DNA from 2 places in the Streptomyces sp. NPDC059499 genome. Region 1 is predicted to be linked to the other one. Evidence: riboswitches for the same ligand, from Rfam matches in the RefSeq annotation. Region 1 holds a riboswitch; the other holds the start of a gene.
What was found. A riboswitch is a leader RNA that binds a small molecule or an ion and turns the genes downstream of it on or off. The one in region 1 is predicted to bind glycine.

Region 1 (6,379 bases):
GACGACGTGACCGTGTCGCGGCGCCATGTGGAGTTCCGCAGGGGCCCGGACGGTAGTTTCACCGTGGGCGACGTCGGCAGCCTCAACGGCACCTACGTCAACCGTGAGCGCATCGATTCCGTCCTGCTGTCCAACGGCGACGAAGTTCAGATCGGCAAGTACCGGCTGGTCTTCTACGCGAGCCAGCGGGGCGTCTGACCCTCCCCCGGACCGCGTCCGGAAGGACCCCCAGGAAGGTTCATGCTGCGAACACCGACAGGCGGTGCCGGTCACGGCACCGCCGCAGCGGACGAGCGCGCCATGAGCATCGGCACGGTGCTTCTGGAGCTGCGCGACGAGTTTCCCGAAGTAACGATCTCCAAGATCCGCTTCCTGGAGGCGGAGGGGCTCATCGAGCCGCAGCGGACGCCCTCCGGCTATCGCAAGTTCAGCCCGGCCGACATGGAGCGGCTGGCTCAGGTGCTGCGCATGCAGCGGGACCACTACCTGCCGCTCAAGGTCATCCGTGAGCACCTGGACGCCCTCGCCCGTGGCGAACAGGCCGCGCTGCCGTCCGGCGGCGGTCAGGGCGAGCTCGTGGACGGTCGCTGGGAACCGGACCCCGGCCGGGCCACAGCCGCCCGCATCGGGCGCTCCGAGCTTCTCGCGGCCGCTGACGTCAGCGAGGACCAGCTCGTCGAGTGGGAGTCCTACGGGCTGATCGCTCCCTCGCCCGAGGGAAGCTACGAAGCCGAGGCGGTGACCGTCGCGAGACTTGTGGCGGATCTGGGGCGATTCGGTCTGGAACCTCGGCATCTGCGGGCTGTCAAGGCCGCCGCCGATCGTGAGGCGGGACTGGTCGAACAGGTGGTCGCGCCCCTGCGCCGGCACCGGAATCCGCAGACCAGGGCCCATGCGGAGGCCACCGCGAGAGAGCTCGCGGAGCTGTCCGTCCGGCTCCACGCGGCCTTCGTGCAGACCGCCCTCAAGGTCCGGTTCCACTGACCGCGGCGGAGCCCGACTATCCAAACATGGCGGGCACGTCCTAGGGTTGCTGTGTGAACGAGCTCGACGTTGTGGGTGTCCGGGTGGAAATGCCCTCCAACCAACCGATCGTGCTCCTGCGTGAAGTGGGAGGCGACCGGTACCTCCCCATTTGGATCGGCCCTGGGGAAGCGACCGCGATCGCCTTCGCCCAGCAGGGCATGGCACCGGCCAGGCCGCTGACCCATGATCTCTTCAAGGATGTGCTCGAGGCCGTCGGCCAGGAGCTCACGGAGGTCCGGATCACGGACCTCAGAGAAGGGGTTTTCTACGCGGAGCTGGTCTTCGCCAGCGGAGTCGAGGTGAGCGCGCGGCCGTCCGACGCCATAGCGCTCGCCCTGCGCACCGGAACGCCGATCTACGGCAGTGACGGTGTGCTGGACGACGCCGGGATCGCCATCCCGGACGAGCAGGAGGACGAGGTCGAGAAGTTCCGTGAGTTCCTCGACCAGATCTCACCGGAGGACTTCGGTACGAACAGTCAGTGACCGTCCCGCGGGGTGCCGTCAGCGCATCCGACAAGCCGTTCCCGGAAACGAGACACGGGAAACCACCCTCAGGGTGATTATCACTCGGCGTGCCGAGTGTGGCGATCGTTGACGCACCCCTGGTGACTGCCTACCTTCGAGATGGCAGGTCAAGGACGGAGGTCGGCGTGAGAAGCAGCGGCGACGGTACGGCTGCGGGTGGGCCGTACCGGCAGCACAGCAGTGCGGCCGACCACACCATCAGACAGCCGGTTCAGCCGGCGGCGATGGCAGCGGACGGTGCGGTAGGGGCAGGTGACATCGGTTACCGGGGGCCGACGGCGTGCGCGGCGGCGGGGATCACCTACCGACAGCTCGACTACTGGGCCCGTACGGGTCTGGTGGAGCCGAGCGTGCGTCCGGCGTACGGGTCGGGGACACAGCGCCTCTACAGTTTCCGGGACGTGGTCCTCCTCAAGATCGTGAAGCGGTTCCTCGACACAGGTGTCGCACTGCAGAACATCCGCACCACGGTCCAGCACCTGAGGGCCCGCGGATTCACGGATCTGGAACGGATGACCCTGATGAGCGACGGGGCGACGGTCTACGAGTGCTCCTCGCCCGACGAGGTCGTGGATCTGCTCCAGGGGGGTCAGGGAGTCTTCGGTATCGCCGTGGGCGTCGTCTGGCGCGATGTGGACGCGACCCTGTCCCAGCTCCACGGCGAGCGGGTCGACACGGGGGAGACACTGATCGGCAACAACCCGGCGGACGAGCTGGCCCGGCGGCGCAACCGCGCGGGCTGAGCCACCGGGCCTGCCCCGCGCCGCACGGGCGCGGAGCAGGCCCGTTGTCAGTGGCATAGGGCAGCATCGGTTGATGTGAGATCCGCTCCCACCATCCTGCATCTGGACATGGATGCCTTCTACGCCTCTGCCGAGCAGGCGGCGAAACCCAGCCTGCGCGGCAAACCGGTGGTGGTGGGCGGGCTGGGGATGCGCGGGGTGGTGGCCACCGCGTCGTACGAGGCCCGGCGCTTCGGCGTGCATTCGGCGATGCCCATGGCGCAGGCGAGACGGCTGGCACCCAACGCCGCCTATCTCGTGCCGCGGTTCGCGCTCTACCGGACGGTGAGCGACCAGGTGATGGAGCTGCTCGGGCGGCTGTCGCCGCTCGTCGAGCCGCTCAGCCTGGACGAGGCCTTCGTCGACCTGGAGGCCGGCGGGGTCGCCGATGACGCGGCATCGGCCCGTGCGATCGGTGAGCAGCTGCGCACGGTCATCAGAGGCGTCACCGGACTCAGCGGTTCGGTCGGTCTGGCCGGTTCCAAGATGCTGGCCAAGATCGCCTCCGAGGAGGCGAAACCGGACGGATTGCTGCTCATCAAGCCGGGTACGGAGCGCGGACTGCTCGCTCCCATGTCCGTGCGGATCCTGCCGGGCGTCGGGCCCGCCACCGGGGACCATCTGCGGCGCGCGGGGATGACGGTGGTCCAGGACCTGGCCGAGGCCGGGGAGGCGGAGCTCGTCCGCCTGCTGGGCAAGGCGCACGGCGTCGCGCTGTACCGCATGGCCCTCGGGCACGACGACCGGCCCGTCGTCGCGGAGCGGGACGCGAAGTCCGTATCGGTCGAGGACACCTTCGACGTGGACCTGCACGACCGGGTCCGGGTCAGGGCGGAGGTGGAGAGGCTGGCCGGACGGTGTGTGGAGCGCCTGCGGGGTGCGGGGAGGTCGGGGCGGACCGTCGTGCTCAAGGTGCGCCGCTACGACTTCTCCACGCTGACGCGCTCCGAGACCCTGCGAGGCCCCACCGACGACCCCACGGTCGTCAGAGAGGCCGCCGCGCGGTTGCTGGAGGCCGTTGACACCACCGGTGGCGTACGGCTCCTCGGAGTGGGCGTCACGGGGCTCGCGGACTTCACCCAGGAGGATCTCTTCGCGCAGGCCGCCGACGCACGGCAGGCGGTGGCGGGCGAGGCGGAGGACGGGGCCGACGGTGCCCCCGACGAGCCGGTCACGGCGGAGGAAGCGGCCGAGGAGAGGGCGGACCTCCTCGCGGGCCGACGGTGGCCCGCAGGCCATGACGTACGCCACGAGGTCCACGGCCACGGCTGGGTGCAGGGCAGCGGTGTCGGCCGTGTCACGGTCCGGTTCGAGGAGCCGGGGGAGCGGCCGGGCCGGGTGCGCACGTTCCGTGTCGACGATCCGCAGCTCCAGCCGGCTGATCCGCTCCCCCTGGTGCGGGACCCCGAGGACTACTCCTCGTGGCCGGCCAGCCTGCCGAAGTCCCTGTCGGGCCCGGTACCGCCCGGCGCGGCGGAGTCCAGCCCGTAATGGCGGTAGAGCTGCAGCTCCTGTTCCGGGGAGAGATGACGGCCGACCCCGAAGTCGGGGGCGTCCTTGATCAGGGCGCGGTCGAAGGGGATCACCAGGGTGCCGTCGACGAATTCGCTCGGTTCCAGCGGTACGAAGGCGTCCCGGGTGAAGAGTCCGGTGCGCACGGCCGCCCACTCGGGTACACCGGTGGCGTCGTCGAGATAGACCTCGTCCACCGTTCCGATCTTGGAGCCTTGGCGGTCGTAGGCCTTGCGGCCGATCAGGCTGCGCGGATCGATGTCGGTCTGCACGGTGCCTCCCACTGGTCGCACTGCGGTCAGGGTGGTCGCAACTGCTCCACAGGCACTACGAAAGGCCAGATCCGGGGCTTCGGCCACTCGAGACGGCCGGCGCCGCCCCGCTGGTAGTCTGGAACACGGCTGCTGACCCTGTGCGGGAGAGTCCTCCGGAGAATTCCGGAGGCGCCGAAGGAGCAACTCCTCCCCGGAATCTCTCAGGCCCCTGTACCGCACGGACGAGGTCACTCTGGAAAGCAGGACGGGATCCGTACGGCACGTGCCGTGGCGGGCCCCATCCTCACCGACGGTGAAAGCCGGTATGCCTCCGGGCGTGCCGGTGAAGCTCTCAGGTCGAGATGACAGATGGGGAGGCCGTTCGGGCAGCCACGCCGTGGTGCCCCTCGCAGGTCGTGAGACCAGGAGGCCTCCATCATGACCCCCCGTCGCACTCCGCTCTCCCAGCTGGAGCAGGGCATTCCCTTCGAGCAGCGCCACATCGGGCCCGATGCCGAGGCCCAGGCGAAGATGCTCGCCCAGGTCGGATACGGCTCCCTCGACGAGCTCACCGCCGCTGCCGTGCCGGACGTGATCAAGAGCGCCGAGGCGCTGGATCTTCCCGCTGCGCGTACCGAGGCCGAGGTCCTGGCCGAGCTGCGACGCCTCGCCGACCGCAATCAGGTGCTCGCGCCGATGATCGGGCTCGGCTACTACGGCACGTTCACCCCGCCGGTGATCCTGCGCAACGTCATGGAGAACCCCGCCTGGTACACGGCGTACACGCCCTACCAGCCGGAGATCTCCCAGGGGCGGCTCGAGGCCCTGCTGAACTTCCAGACGATGGTGGCCGACCTGACCGGTCTGCCCACCTCCGGTGCCTCCCTCCTCGACGAGGGCACGGCCGCCGCCGAGGCCATGGCGCTCGCACGGCGCGTCGGCAAGGTCAGGAACGGCGTCTTCCTGGTCGACGCGGACACCCTGCCGCAGACCGTCGCCGTGATCCGGACCCGCGCCGAACCGACCGGCGTCGAGGTGGTCGTCGCCGACCTCACCGACGGAATTCCGGCCGATGTCGCCGAGCGCGGCGTCTTCGGCGTCCTGCTGCAGTACCCGGGCGCCTCCGGAGCGGTGCGTGACATCAAGCCCGTCATCGACCGCGCCCACGAGCTCGGCGCGATCGTCACCGTCGCGGCCGATCTGCTGGCCCTGACCCTGCTCACCTCGCCCGGAGAGCTGGGCGCGGACGTGGCCGTCGGGACCACGCAGCGCTTCGGTGTCCCGATGGGCTTCGGCGGACCGCACGCCGGCTTCATGGCCGTCCGCGAGAAGTTCGCGCGCAGCCTGCCCGGCCGTCTCGTGGGCGTCTCCGTCGACGCCGACGGCAACAAGGCGTACCGTCTCGCCCTCCAGACCCGCGAGCAGCACATCCGCCGGGAGAAGGCCACCAGCAACATCTGCACCGCGCAGGTGCTGCTCGCCGTCATGGCGGGGATGTACGCCGTCTACCACGGCCCCGACGGTCTGCGCACGATCGCGCGGCGCACCCACAGGTACGCCACGATCCTGGCCGACGGTCTGCGGGCCGCCGGTATCGACGTGGTGCACGGCGCCTACTTCGACACCCTCACCGTGAGTGTTCCCGGTGCCGCTGCCGATGTGGTCGCCGGTGCACGCGAGCGCGGCGTGAACCTGCGGCACATCGACGCCGACCACGTCTCCATCGCCTGCGACGAGACCACCACCCGCGCACAGATCGCGGCCGTCTGGGCCGCCTTCGGAGCCGGCGGCGACATCGAGGCCCTCGACGCCGACGCCGAGGACGCGCTGCCCGGCAACCTGCTGCGCACCGACACCGTCCTCGCCCACCCGGTCTTCCACCAGCACCGTTCCGAGACCGCGATGCTGCGCTACCTGCGCAAGCTCGCCGACCGCGACTACGCGCTGGACCGCGGCATGATCCCGCTCGGCTCCTGCACCATGAAGCTCAACGCGACCGCCGAGATGGAGTCGATCACCTGGCCCGAATTCGGTGCGCTGCACCCCTTCGCGCCGGCCGAGCAGGCTCAGGGCTTCCTCACCCTGATCCGTGAGCTGGAGGAGCGCCTGGCCGAGGTCACCGGCTACGACGCCGTCTCCCTCCAGCCCAACGCCGGCTCCCAGGGTGAGTTCGCCGGTCTGCTGGCCGTGCGCGCCTACCACCGGGCCAACGGCGACGAGGGGCGTACCGTCTGCCTCATCCCGTCCTCCGCGCACGGCACCAACGCCGCGAGCGCCG
Region 2 (6,379 bases), on a different contig from region 1:
TGCGGAAGACCAGGTTCTTCACCTTGGCCTTGGCGCCCCAGTAGTCGTCGAAGCGCGCGAGGCTGACTTCCTTGTTGCTCTTGTTCCACTTGGTGATCTTGTACGGGCCGGTGCCGGCGACCGTGCCGGCCTCCTGGCTGTACTTGGGGTACGTGATCGCGTCGCCCTTGGCGGTCGCTTCCTGCTTCTCGTACTCCTTGAGGGCCTTCGGCGAGTGGATCGCCAGGGCCTGCAGGGAGAAGCCGCCGGGCAGGTTCGCCGAGGGCTCGTTGACCTCGATGACCGCCGTGTTGGCGTCCTTCGCGGTGCAGGACTTGTAGTTCGCCTTCGGCGCCTCGGGGTCCTCGTTCTTCGCGAAGCCGCCCATGATGGACTGCCAGTAGTACGAGACCGCGCTGGACTGGTACGTACCCGCCCAGTTGAACCAGTGGTCGTAGTTCGCGCAGACCGCGGCGGCGTTGAACTCCTCGCCGTCGTGGAACTTCACGTTCTTACGGAGGTTGAACGTCCACACCTTGCCGGCGGGGTCGCTCTCCCATGTCTCGGCGAGTCCGCCGACGAGCTTGGAACCGCCGGGCTCGTGCTCGAGCAGGGCCTCGAACGCCTGACGGGTGACCCGGAAGGTCTCACCGTCGCTGGCCAGCGCCGGGTCCAGGGACCCGGGGTCGCCCGCACCTGCGAAGACGAAGGTGTCCTTCGCTCCGTCCTTGGCATCGTTGTCCCGCTCGCTGGAGCAGCCCGTGGCGATCAGGCCGACGGCGACAGCCGCCGTGATCACCCGAACAGTTCGGGACTTGAATATTCGCATGTGGGTCCACCCCAGGTCAGCAGTGTGTGGAGAGGTATTGATTCGCCCGAACACTACATTCGCGAAGCAGCCCGGAGAACAGTCCGCATAGCGGTGATACCTACCTGAGACCCGGACACTCAACAAACCGACTGGATACGGGACATCCTGCCCGCACTTGTTAACCCGATCGAAATCGGGGCGGGTTCAGCGAAGGTGCGAGGGCGGGTAGCCGTACCCCGGCGCGGCGGCGGGCGGCGGGCCCGCCGGGGCGTGCGCCTCGCGGTCGTAGAACGGACGGGAGTTGGCGCGCAGCCACATGGCGACGGGGTCGTACTCGTCGGACATGGACACCGTCGAGACGGGCAGGCCGTCGGGGACCACACCGATCGACTGCTGCATCATCGCGCGGACCGCGTCGACGGAGGGCCGGCCCGTGTCGTAGAGGTCGAGCCCGATCGCGAGGTACGGAGCGCCCAGCGCGGGCTGCACCCAGGCGCGGCGCAGCGCGCGGACGGCGGGGGTGCGGTGGGCATTCTGCGACAGAAGGGCGTAGAACTGCGGGATCTCGATGGCGGGTTCGGAGAGCTGGAGCGGGCCGGCGGGCATCCGGTCGAGTCCTGTCGCGATGCGGCGCAGGTCCAGCCAGGGGATGCCGACGCCGCCGCCGGGAGCATGCGGGTTCAGCCAGATGCCCCAGCGGTCGGGGAAGAGGGACCGGGCGATCTCGCGGCCGGTGACCAGCTCGTGGGACCTGTTCCAGCCGCTGGCCGAGAGCTCCTGGGCGGAGGTCACGCAGGGGGCGTAGCCCAGGCCGTCGATCTCCATGTTGCCGTACTGGGCGTCGGGGGAGCCCGCCGTGCCGTGCCAGAGCAGCATCCAGACCCGGCCGTCGGTGAGGGCCCGCAGCAGCGCCTCGTAGGCGTCGGGGCGCCCGGGGGCCACTTGCCGCAGCATGTGCTCGACCTGCCCGGCCTCCGCGGTGCCTGACGCACTCACCCTGGGTCCCGCCCCTCTTCGTTCCGCTGCCCCGTCGTGCCGCGGTGCTGTTGTCCCGCACCCGGGCACAACAGGTGCGGCCTCGCCATCAAACCAGCTTATGCGCCGCCCCTGACACCGGCTTGACGCCACGGGCGAAGCTGACTCAGTACCCCTCGCGCCGGTAGAACGGCCGTACCTTCTCCAGCATCCAGTCGCCCACGGGGTCCTGGGCCACGTCGAGGAGGACCAGATTGACCGGCCACGGCAGCTGGACCCGGCCCAGCGCACGGCCCAGCGCCTCCATCGGGGCGCTCTGTCCGGCGCCGTCCCAGGTCGCGAACTCGACGCCGACGAAGAGGACGGGGTCGTCGCCCTCGATGCTGGCCAGCGCCCTGCGCGCGGTGCTCACGACACCGATGTCCTGGAATTCGCCGGCCACCGCGGCGAGGAAGTCGACGGGGTCCTCCTTCCAGTCCGGCTCGTAGAGCCGGACCCGCCCGCCGGAAGGCCCGTCCAGCGCGGTGCGCCCGGCCCTGCAGAGCTCGGCGACGGCCGGCGGCGGCAGCGGCACACCGACCGCCCCGCCGGGATTGACGGCGATGCCGAGCTGCGGGGGCAGGCCGCGGGCGAATTCGCGGGCGGGCGCGACGGTGAACGAGATGTGGGCGCCGACGCACTGAAGGAACTGGGCCTCGGAGCTGAACACCGGTACGAACGCGGCGCCGCCGATGTCGACCGTCGGCAGGTCGAGGTCGGGACTGTCGGGCCCGCCGCCGTTCGGCAGGGGCACCCAGACGCGGCTCCGGCCGAGCACCTCGACCAGGCGGCCGCCGGCCCCGGGCACGCCGAGGGAGGCGCTGAGCACTTCCTCGAGCTCGTTGGCCGGCCATCCGTGCTGCGGATGGACGGGGGCCTGCGCCGGAATGTCCACGGTGTCTGTGTCCCTTTCTCGCCATGCTGTGCGGCAGAAACCTTAGCCGGGCTCGGTCCGAGCCGCGCCAGGACGGCAGTGACACGGGAAACAGCGCAGGCGGGGGCAACCGGACCGTCCAGATTCCGGACGGCCGGGCGGAGCTCACCGGTCTATGCGTTTGCGAACGAGATCCGTTCGATCGCCGTGGCGGCCTCCCGGTCGAGCAGCACCGCGGACGCGCAACCGGGTGGCAGCAGTCCACTCTCCGTGTCGCGCAGCAGCCGTCCGACCGCACCGCGGTGCCGGGCGAAGGCGTATCCGGAGACGCCCCGTCCGCGCTCGCGCTGGCCGGCCCTGGCCACATGAGGGGTGACGTCGAGCAGGACGAGGTGCAGCGTGCGGCCCCGGCGCCCGGCCTCGCGGGCCAGCCAGCGCCGCACCCATGCCTGGGTTCCGCAGTCGTGCACGACGACGGATCCGCCCGAGCGCAGCGCCCGCCACAGCCCGAGGTAGTGCGCGGCACGGACCAGGGGACGGTAGAGGGCGTACGGGAGTAAAGCGGGCAGGGAGGCCGCCCAGCGGTCCCTGGTGTCCTGGGAGTCGATGGCGTGCTCCCGCACCGCGCGCCGGATCAGCGTCGACTTCCCGCTGCCGGGCAGTCCGGAGACCACCACCACATCGCCCGCCACGAAGTCCAGGCTGCGCGGGCCGAGCCCGTTCCTGCCGCGCAGATCACGTACCACCGGAGCGTGCGTGCCCCGGAGCCCCCGAGCGCGGGCACCCTGCTGCGCGGGCACCGCACCGCGCGCTGCCCCTGCGGTCGTCGCGTACGGCTGCAACGTCATCGCCCTCCCCCTGCCGAGTCACCCACACCTGACCTGCCCAAGAAGTGTAAAGAAAAGGTAATACGGGACAACCCGTTCCGGCCGCACGTGTCGGCGCCCGAACGGCCCGGTGTGCCTGCGCGGATCCGCTCGCCCCACTCTGGCGCAATGCGTGCGATGATGACCCCGCCAACTGCATACCGGCCGTTTGAATCCGCGCGGGAGAGTCCCGGTCACTGTGTGCGCCGGGCGCCGAAGGAGCAAGTTCCTCCCTTGAATCTCTCAGGCCCCGTACCGCGTGGATGAGGCAGATCTGAAAAGCGGGCCGCTCGCGCGGCTCCACCCAAGGTGCAAGCCGACCCCCGAAGGGGCTGACCCTTTCAGGGGCTCTCGGCGAACCTCTCAGGTTCCGATGACAGATGGGGAGGGAACGTCCTCTGTCGTCATGCCCTGGAGCCATGCCCATGAGCACTGCCCCCGCCTCCCGTCTCACCGCCCTCGATGCGCTGCATCGTTCCCTGGGCGCGACCATGACCGATTTCGCGGGCTGGGACATGCCCCTGCGGTACGCCAGTGAGCGCGACGAGCACAACGCCGTACGCACCCGGGCCGGACTCTTCGACCTGTCGCACATGGGCGAGATCACCGTCACCGGACCGCAGGCCGCTGCCTTCCTGAACTTCGCGCTGGTGGGCAACATCGCCACCGTCGGCGTGGGCCGGGCCCGCTACACGATGATCGTCGCCGAGGACGGCGGGATCCTGGACGACCTGATCGTCTACCGCCTGGGCGAGACCGAGTATCTGGTCGTCGCCAACGCGGGCAACGCGCAGCTCGTCCTCGACACGCTCGCCGCACGCGCCGGGGACTTCGACACCGAGGTGCGCGACGACCGCGACGCCTACGCGCTGCTCGCCGTCCAGGGCCCCGAGTCGCCCGCCATCCTGAAGGCGGTCACGGACGCCGACCTGGACGGGCTGAAGTACTACGCGGGCCTGCCCGGCACCGTCGCAGGTGTTCCCGCGCTCATCGCCCGCACCGGCTACACCGGCGAGGACGGCTTCGAACTCTTCGTCGCCCCCGAGCACGCCGAGCAGCTGTGGACGGCGCTCACCGAGGCGGGCGCCCCGCACGGCCTGATCCCGTGCGGCCTCTCCTGCCGCGACACGCTGCGCCTGGAGGCGGGCATGCCGCTGTACGGGCACGAGCTGACCACCGCGCTGACCCCGTTCGACGCGGGCCTGGGCCGGGTCGTGAAGTTCGAGAAGGAGGGCGACTTCGTCGGCCGCGAGGCGCTGCGGGCCGCCGCCGAGCGCGCCGAGACCGCCCCGCCCCGCAAGCTCGTCGGCCTGGTGGCCGAGGGCCGCCGGGTGCCGCGCGCCGGCTTCCAGGTCGTTGCCGACGGCAAGGTCATCGGCGAGGTCACGTCCGGCGCGCCGTCGCCGACGCTGGGCAGGCCGATCGCCATGGCGTACGTGGACGCGGCACACGCCGCGCCCGGCACCGAGGGCGTCGGCGTAGACATCCGGGGCACCCACGAGGCGTACGAGGTCGTCGCACTGCCCTTCTACAAGCGTCAGAAGTGACAACGGGGCGTCCCGCACGTGACGTAGTCCCGTCTCACACCGTAAGACCACCGTTCATCAGCACTCCCCCGCGTACAGGAGAATTCAGGTCATGAGCAACCCCCAGCAGCTGCGGTACAGCAAGGAGCACGAGTGGCTGTCGGCCCTCGAGGACGGCGTGGCCACGGTCGGTATCACCGAGTTCGCGGCCAACGCGCTCGGCGACGTCGTCTACGCCCAGCTCCCGGCGGTCGGTGACACGGTGACCGCGGGCGAGACCTGCGGTGAGCTGGAGTCGACCAAGTCGGTCAGCGACCTGTACTCGCCGGTGACCGGCGAGGTCACCGAGGCCAACCAGGACGTCGTGGACGACCCGGCGCTGGTGAACTCCGCCCCCTTCGAGGGCGGCTGGCTGTTCAAGGTGCGCGTCGCGGAGGAGCCGAAGGACCTGCTCTCCGCCGACGAGTACTCCGAGTTCTCCGGCAACTGAGACCCAAGGGACCCCCTGATGTCGCTTCTCAACTCCTCCCTCCACGAGCTGGACCCGGACGTCGCCGCCGCTGTCGACGCCGAGCTCCACCGCCAGCAGTCCACCCTCGAGATGATCGCTTCGGAGAACTTCGCTCCGGTCGCGGTCATGGAGGCGCAGGGCTCCGTCCTCACCAACAAGTACGCCGAGGGCTACCCCGGCCGCCGCTACTACGGCGGCTGCGAGCACGTCGACGTGGTCGAGCAGATCGCGATCGACCGGATCAAGGCGCTCTTCGGCGCCGAGGCCGCGAACGTCCAGCCGCACTCCGGTGCGCAGGCGAACGCCGCCGCGATGTTCGCGCTGCTGAAGCCGGGCGACACGATCATGGGCCTGAACCTGGCCCACGGCGGTCACCTGACCCACGGCATGAAGATCAACTTCTCCGGCAAGCTCTACAACGTGGTCCCGTACCACGTCGACGAGACCGGCGTCGTGGACATGGCCGAGGTCGAGCGCCTCGCCAAGGAGTCCAAGCCGAAGCTGATCGTGGCCGGCTGGTCCGCGTACCCCCGTCAGCTCGACTTCGCCGCGTTCCGCCGCATCGCGGACGAGGTCGGCGCGTACCTGATGGTCGACATGGCCCACTTCGCGGGCCTGGTGGCCGCGGGTCTGCACCCCAACCCGGTGCCGCACGCCCATGTCGTCACGACCACCACGCACAAGACCCTCGGCGGTCCGCGCGGTGGCGTCATCCTGTCGACGCAGGAGCTCGCCAAGAAGATCAACTCGGCGGTCTTCCCCGGTCAGCAGGGCGGCCCGCTGGAGCACGTGATCGCG

Region 2: another riboswitch for glycine. It lies ahead of gcvT (glycine cleavage system aminomethyltransferase GcvT); the one in region 1 lies ahead of gcvP (aminomethyl-transferring glycine dehydrogenase).

The regions. Positions count from the first base shown of each region.
Region 1 covers NZ_JBHYTT010000023.1:6,365-12,743, forward strand. Annotated here, with positions in the region: gene ACFW9O_RS34130 (FHA domain-containing protein) at 1-198, shown strand, start outside; gene ACFW9O_RS34135 (MerR family transcriptional regulator) at 241-984, shown strand; gene ACFW9O_RS34140 (bifunctional nuclease family protein) at 1,038-1,511, shown strand; gene ACFW9O_RS34145 (MerR family transcriptional regulator) at 1,679-2,296, shown strand; gene ACFW9O_RS34150 (DNA polymerase IV) at 2,372-3,826, shown strand; gene ACFW9O_RS34155 (PRC-barrel domain-containing protein) at 3,748-4,119, opposite strand; glycine riboswitch at 4,253-4,348, shown strand; gene gcvP (aminomethyl-transferring glycine dehydrogenase) at 4,540-6,379, shown strand, end outside.
Region 2 covers NZ_JBHYTT010000016.1:175,354-181,732, reverse strand. Annotated here, with positions in the region: gene ACFW9O_RS29910 (ABC transporter substrate-binding protein) at 1-808, opposite strand, end outside; gene ACFW9O_RS29905 (enhanced serine sensitivity protein SseB C-terminal domain-containing protein) at 995-1,786, opposite strand; gene ACFW9O_RS29900 (enhanced serine sensitivity protein SseB) at 1,932-2,699, opposite strand; gene ACFW9O_RS29895 (AAA family ATPase) at 2,852-3,526, opposite strand; glycine riboswitch at 3,715-3,812, shown strand; gene gcvT (glycine cleavage system aminomethyltransferase GcvT) at 3,970-5,091, shown strand; gene gcvH (glycine cleavage system protein GcvH) at 5,183-5,560, shown strand; gene glyA (serine hydroxymethyltransferase) at 5,579-6,379, shown strand, end outside.